DNA from 2 places in the Roseomonas sp. TAS13 genome. Region 2 is predicted to be linked to the other one. Evidence: riboswitches for the same ligand, from Rfam matches in the RefSeq annotation. Region 2 holds a riboswitch; the other holds the start of a gene.
What was found. Region 2 has a riboswitch for thiamine pyrophosphate ahead of ROTAS13_RS10950 (ABC transporter substrate-binding protein). Riboswitches for the same ligand answer to the same signal wherever they lie in the genome.
Positions count from the first base shown of each region.

Region 1 (3,403 bases), on a different contig from region 2:
GGAGCCCTCGGGATCCCGCGCCGCGCTGCGCACGCTGCGCAACCGCCTGGCCGAGATCTGGCACGTGGTGGTGATCCTCTGGCTGCTCGCGCTCTGGGGCGTCTGGGCGCTGGAGGTACCGGACGGCTTCTCGCGCCTGCTGCGCGGCACCGGGGCGACGCTGCTGATCCTGGGCGTGGCCAAGGGGCTCGATGTCGGCCTGCGCCAGCTCCTGGACCGCGCCATGGCGCTTCCCGCCGGCCTCGCCGCCCGCTATCCCGGGCTGGAGCTGCGCGCCACCCGCTACGGGCCCCTGTTGCGCAGCCTGGTGAGCGGCGTGCTGACCGTGGCGGCCCTGCTTCTGCTGCTGGAGGCCTGGGGCATCGGCGCCTTCGCCTGGTTCACCCAGGGGCGGCTGGGCTCGCGCATCCTGGGGGCGCTGGGCTCCATCGGCGTCAGCGCGCTGGTGGCCATCCTGGTGTGGGAGGTGGCGAACAGCGCCATCGCCCGCCAGCTCACCAAGGCCTCGCGCGAGGGCCAGGCTGCGCGCTCGGCCCGGGTACGCACCCTGCTGCCGATGATGCGCACGGCGCTGATGATCGTGATCCTGATCTTCCTGGTGCTGAACGTGCTGAGCGAGATCGGGGTCAACGTGGCGCCGCTGATCGCCGGCGCCTCGGTCGTCGGCGTGGCCATCGGCTTCGGCTCGCAGACGCTGGTGAAGGACGTGGTGACCGGCCTCTTCCTGCTGCTGGAGGACGCGGTGGCGGTGGGCGACAGCGTCACCCTCGGCACGCCGCCGCAGACCGGGGTGGTGGAGCGGCTCTCGATCCGCTCCATCCGCCTGCGCGCGGTGGACGGGTCAGTGCACATCATCCCCTTCTCCGCCGTCACCTCGGTCACCAACATGACCCGCGACTTCGCCTTCGCCATGCTGGAATTCTCGCTCTCCTATGGCGAGGACACCGACCGCGTGGCCGAGGTGCTGCGCCAGATCGCGAAGGAGATGCGGGCCGAGGCACGCTGGAGCGGCGCGATCCGCGACGACCTGGACGTCATGGGCGTGGATCGCCTGCTGGAGACCGGCGTGGTGCTGCGCGCCCGGCTGAAGACCGAGCCCTCGCAGCGCTTCCCGGTGGGGCGGGAGATGAACCGCCGCATCCAGGCGAGGTTCGAGGAGCTGGGCATCGTCATCCCTTCCCCCTGGCGCAAGGCCGCCACGGAGGAGGACCAGATGCATGCGACCGGCGCGAGTGCCTGACCTCTGCCATGCCTCCGGCGCGGGCCAGCTCCGCGCCGGTTTTGTCCGGGCCGCCTGTACAGCCGCCCGAAGCCCGTCCTAGGCTCGCAAGCATGACGGTCCGGACCTTCACGCGGCGAATTACACGCCCGGTCGCCTGAGCGCCGCCCGGGGGGCCATCCCCCTCCGAGGCGGGCGAAGAGCGGCCGGGACAATGATCCGTCACCCCCTCTTCGCCGCGTTTTGTCCGGAGGCCTCCAGAGCCATGTCCGACCACCTTCCCGTCGCCGCCCGCTTCAGCCTGCTCGCCGAGCCCTCGCCCGGCCTGTTGCCGCGCGCCATGCAGCCTTTCGCCAAGCGCGACCTCGTGCCCGACCATTTCGCCTCGCACCGCGAGGGCGGCACGCTGCGCCTGTCCTTCGGCATGAAGGCCATGCCGGCGGAGATGGTGAACCTCGTGCGCGGCGACCTCGCCCGCCTCGTCGGCGTGCTGGAGCTCCAGGTGGAGCAGGGCGAGATGGAGCGCGGCCCCGCGGTGCTCGCCGTCGCCGCCTGAGCACACGAAGCCGCGAGGGCGGCCGCGCCCGTTGACACGGCCCGCGCCGCGTGGCCCTGATGCGGGCATGTTCCAAGGGGGGTCCCGGTCCAGGGGCTGAGATAGCGCTGGGGCATCCTGCCCGCCGCGCTGACCCTTTGAACCTGATCCGGGTCATGCCGGCGAAGGGACAGGAACGGGCCGCCACGGGCCGGGATATGATTCCGTAGGCGTCCCACCCCGACGTCACACCAGACGACCCGGATCTCCGACCATGCGCAGGTGCAGGAGATCCGACCGTGCCAGACAGCCTTCCCCCGAAATCCCCGCCGGCGATCGGCGAGGTCGTGACCGGCCCGATCCCGGGCTCCCGCCGCGTCTATGTGGAATGCCCGGCGCGCGGCTTCCGCGTGCCCTTTCGCGAGATCGCGGTGCATCCCTCCGCCAAGGAGCCGCCCGTCACGCTCTACGACGCCTCCGGCCCCTATACCGACCCCGAGGCGAAGGTGGACATCGCGAGCGGCCTCGCCCGCATCCGTGACGCCTGGGTCCGCGCCCGGGGCGATGTGGAGGAGACCGAGGGCCGCGCCATCCGGCCGGAGGACAACGGCAACGTGTCCGACAGCCACCGCGTGCCGCAGTTCCCCGGCCGCATCCGCCCGCTGAAGGCGAAGGCCGGCGCGGCGGTGACGCAGATGGCCTATGCCCGGCGCGGCATCGTCACGCCGGAGATGGAGTTCGTCGCCATCCGCGAGAACATGCGCCGCGAGATGCTGCGCGAGGTCATCCGCGACGGCGAGGATTTCGGCGCCAGCATCCCCGATGTGGTGACGGCGGAATTCGTGCGCGACGAGATCGCCCGCGGCCGCGCCATCATCCCGAACAACGTGAACCACCCGGAATCCGAGCCGATGGCAATCGGGCGGAACTTCCTGGTGAAGATCAACGCCAATATCGGCAATTCCGCGGTCAGCTCCTCGGTGGCGGAGGAGGTGGACAAGATGGTCTGGGCGATCCGCTGGGGCGCCGACACCATCATGGACCTTTCCACCGGGCGCAACATCCACGACACGCGCGAATGGATCCTGCGCAACGCCCCCGTGCCGGTCGGCACGGTGCCGCTGTACCAGGCGCTGGAGAAGGTCGGCGGCGTGGCCGAGGACCTGAGCTGGGAGGTGTTCCGCGACACGCTGATCGAGCAGGCGGAACAGGGCGTGGACTACTTCACCATCCATGCCGGCGTGCGCCTCGCCCATGTGCCGCTCACCGCGCGGCGCGTCACAGGCATCGTTTCGCGCGGCGGCTCGATCATGGCCAAGTGGTGCCTGGCGCATCACCGGGAAAGCTTCCTCTACACCCGCTTCGACGAGATCTGCGAGATCATGCGGGCCTATGACGTCGCCTTCTCGCTGGGCGACGGCCTGCGCCCGGGCTCCATCGCCGATGCCAACGACGCGGCGCAGTTCGCCGAGCTGGAAACGCTGGGCGAGCTGACCCAGGTCGCCTGGAAGCACGACTGCCAGGTGATGATCGAGGGCCCCGGCCATGTGCCGATGCACAAAATCAAGGCCAACATGGACAAGCAGCTCGCGGTCTGCGGCGAGGCGCCCTTCTACACGCTCGGTCCGCTCACGACCGACGTGGCGCCG
Region 1 is NZ_BDLP01000059.1:13,375-16,777, reverse strand. Features, by position in the region: partial or broken gene ROTAS13_RS07435 (mechanosensitive ion channel family protein) at 1-1,240, shown strand, start outside; gene ROTAS13_RS07430 (hypothetical protein) at 1,485-1,775, shown strand; TPP riboswitch at 1,841-1,963, shown strand; gene thiC (phosphomethylpyrimidine synthase ThiC) at 2,054-3,403, shown strand, end outside.
Region 1: linked by a shared signal. The riboswitch ahead of thiC (phosphomethylpyrimidine synthase ThiC) and the one ahead of ROTAS13_RS10950 (ABC transporter substrate-binding protein) in region 2 are both predicted to bind thiamine pyrophosphate.

Region 2 (3,403 bases):
TCCACGAGGTTCGTGTGGCCCGCCTTGGCCATGGCGCCCAGGCTCTTCTCCAGGATGGTGGTCAGCCCGCCGGCCTTGTTGCCGGGGGAAGGGTTGGCGTTGATCTCCGCGCCCTCCTTGGCGGTGTAGTCCTCCCACCAGTGCATCAGGTCCACCAGCTTCTGCCCGACCTCGGGGCTCACCGCGCGGCGGGTCAGCAGGTGCTCGGCGCCATAGGTCTCGGTGGTCTCGCTCAGGATCACCGTGCCGCCATGGCGCACGACCAGGTCGCTCGCCACGCCCAGCGCCGGGTTGGCGGAGATGCCGGAATAGCCGTCCGAGCCGCCGCATTGCAGGGCGACGCAGAGCTCGCCCGCCGGCACCGGCTCGCGCCGCACGGCATTGGCCTCGTCCAGCACGCTGCGCACGAAGGCGATGCCGGCCTCCACCGTCTTGCGGGCGCCGCCCATCTCCTGGATGTCCATGCTGCGCAGCCGGTCGGCGAGGCGCTGCTCCTGCATCATCCCGCCGATCTGGTTGACCTCGCAGCCCAGGCCGATGGCCACGACATGCGAGAAGTTCGGGTGCCGCGCATAGCCGCCGATGGTCCGGCGCAGCAGCGACAGCGGCTCGCCCTGCGCCATGCCGCAGCCGGTCTTGTGGGTCAGCGCCACCACGCCATCCACGTTCGGCCAGGCGGCCAGCGGGTCCTCGCCGGTGATCGGGTTGCGGCGGAAGGCCAGCGCGATCAGCTCCGCCACATGGGCGGAACAGTTCACGCTGGTGACGATGCCGACATAGTTGCGCGTCGCCACCCGCCCGTCCGGCCGTCGGATGCCCAGGAACGTCGCGGGCTCGGGCACATATTCGGTCGGCTTCAGGTCGGCGCCGAAGGCATAGTCGCGCGAGAAGTCGCCCATCGCGATCTCCTCCACATGCACCCATTCGCCGGGGGCGATGTCGCGCGTGGCGAAGCCGATCACCTGGCCGTAGCGCCGCACCGCCTCGCCCTTCACATGCGGGCGGATGGCGACCTTGTGGCCGGCGGGGATGCGCTTCTCCGCTCGCACCCCGGGGGCGACGGTGGTGCCGGGGGGGAGGACCATGCGCGCGATCACCACCCCGTCCTCGGGATGCAGGCGGATCACGGGCGGCTGGGTCACGGCATCCATGGCGTCGGTTTCCTCGTTGCCTGTCGGGCTTTGCCCGCAGCATAGGCCCCGCTGCCATGGCGGTTCCAGGGGGTGGCGCAAAGGATCGCTCCGCCGTCGCGGCGCGGGCGTCTTGCCGCCGTTCCGCCCCTGGCCCATAGCTGGGGCGGACATCGGGGGGAGCCCATAACGGGCTGAGAGGCGGGCAAGGCGGCCCGCGACCCCTGGAACCTGCCCCGGTTAGGACCGGCGAAGGGATCGGTGCACCTCATGCCACGGAAGGGCGGCCCTTTCCGGAACGTCCTGCCCCGCCGGGCGCCCCGGCAGGCGCCGTGGCCCTGCACCTCGCCTCGCATCCAGGGACCAGCGAGAGAGGACTTCCCGCATGCAAAGACGTGACCTTCTGAAGACCGGGCTGACCGCCCCCATCCTGGCCACACCCATCCTGGCCCGCCCGGCCCTGGCCCAGGGGGGGAATTCCGGCGCCACCCGTGCCCGCACCCTGCGCTTCGTACCGCAGGCGGCGCTGACGGTGCTGGACCCGGTCTTCCTCAGCGCCACGATCAGCACCACGCACGGCTTCTGCGTCTTCGACACGCTCTACGCCACGGACACCAAGCTGCGGCCGCACCCGCAGATGGCGGAAGGCCACGAGACCAGCGAGGACGGGAAGCGCTGGACCATCCGGCTGCGCGAGGGGCTGCGCTTTCATGACGGGGAGCCGGTGCGGGCGCGCGACTGCATCGCCTCGCTGGAACGCTGGGCCTCGCGCGACCAGTTCGGGCAGATCCTGCGCCAGAGCGTGGCGGAATGGACGGCGCCGGACGACCGCACCCTGTCGATCCGCCTGCACCGGCCTTTCCCGGCGCTGCTCTATGCCCTGGCCAAGCCGGCCTCGGTGGTGCCCTTCATCATGCCGGAGCGCATCGCGAAGACGCCGGGCGACAAGCCCATCACCGAGATCACCGGCTCCGGCCCCTGGCGCTTCCTGCCGGACGAGTTCAACAGCGGCAGCCGCGTCGCCTATGCCCGCAACGAGCGCTACGTGCCCCGCGCCGAACCCGCCGACGGCGCCTCGGGCGGCAAGCTGGTGCATTTCGACCGGCTCGAATGGCACATCATCCCCGATGGCGCGACCGCGGCGGCGGCGCTGAAGACCGGGGAGGTGGACTGGGTGGAATACCCGCTGCCGGACCTGATCCCGTCCCTGAAGCAGGACCCGAGGCTGGCCTTCCAGGTCTATGACCCGATGGGCTTCCTCGGGATCATGCGCTTCAACCAGCTGCACCCGCCCTTCAACAAGGCGGAGGTGCGCCGCGCCGTGCGCGACCTTGTGGCGCAGCCGGATTTCATGGCCTCCGTCGCCGCCCCGGGCGACTGGGCGGAATGCCATGCCATGCTCCCCTGCACCCTGCCGGGTGTGGAGAGCCATGCGCCCGTGGCGCCGGACCTGGAATCGGCCCGGAAGATCATCCGCGCCGCCGGGGTGGAGGGGGCGAAGGTGGTGATCATCAACGCCTCCGACTTCGCCGCCATCGCGCCGCAGGGGCGACTGGCCGCGCAGCTGATGCGCCAGCTCGGCTTCGACGTGGATCTGGTGGAGACGGACTGGGCCAGCGTGCTCGCCCGCCGGACCAGCAAGGCGAAGCCGGGCGAGGGCGGCTGGAACATCCTGCCCACCAACGCCCCCTCCGGCTCCATCGCCAACCCGGCGGTGAACTTCGCCATCCGCGGCAATGGGGAGAAGGCCTGGTTCGGCTGGCCCGAGGACCCGGCCACCGAGGAGGCAATCGACCACTGGCTCTATGCCCCGGATGCCCAGGCGCAGTCCCTGGCGCTCCGCCGCGTGCAGGAGACGAGCTGGAACAGCGTGCCCTTCGCGCCCACCGGCATCTTCGTGCTGCAGACCGGCTTCCGCGCCGATCTTTCCGGCGTGCTGCAGGGGCCGAACCCGTACCTGTGGAACCTGCGCCGCGCCTGATCCGGCGCTGCCCCGTCCGTGGGTGAGGCGCTGCCTCTCCCACACCCTCTCCGCTCAAGGAGGCAAGGGCCTCCCCGGGACCCCGCCTGGAGCGGGCGCCGCGCGGATGCGGCGAGTGCCCACGGAGAGGAGGCCCAGGACGCTCAGGGTCCTGGCGGAGCGGGGGTATCGGGGGCGGGGCAGGGCCTTGCCCCCGGGTCAGGGGAGCGGCGCCTCAGGAGACCCGGACCGCCTCGCCCCGCGCATCCAGCGCCCGTCCTGTGACGCGCAGCAGGGCGGCGCCGCAGAGGGC
Region 2 is NZ_BDLP01000113.1:3,377-6,779, forward strand. Features, by position in the region: gene ROTAS13_RS10945 (UxaA family hydrolase) at 1-1,151, opposite strand, end outside; TPP riboswitch at 1,297-1,406, shown strand; gene ROTAS13_RS10950 (ABC transporter substrate-binding protein) at 1,516-3,111, shown strand; gene nhaA (Na+/H+ antiporter NhaA) at 3,326-3,403, opposite strand, start outside.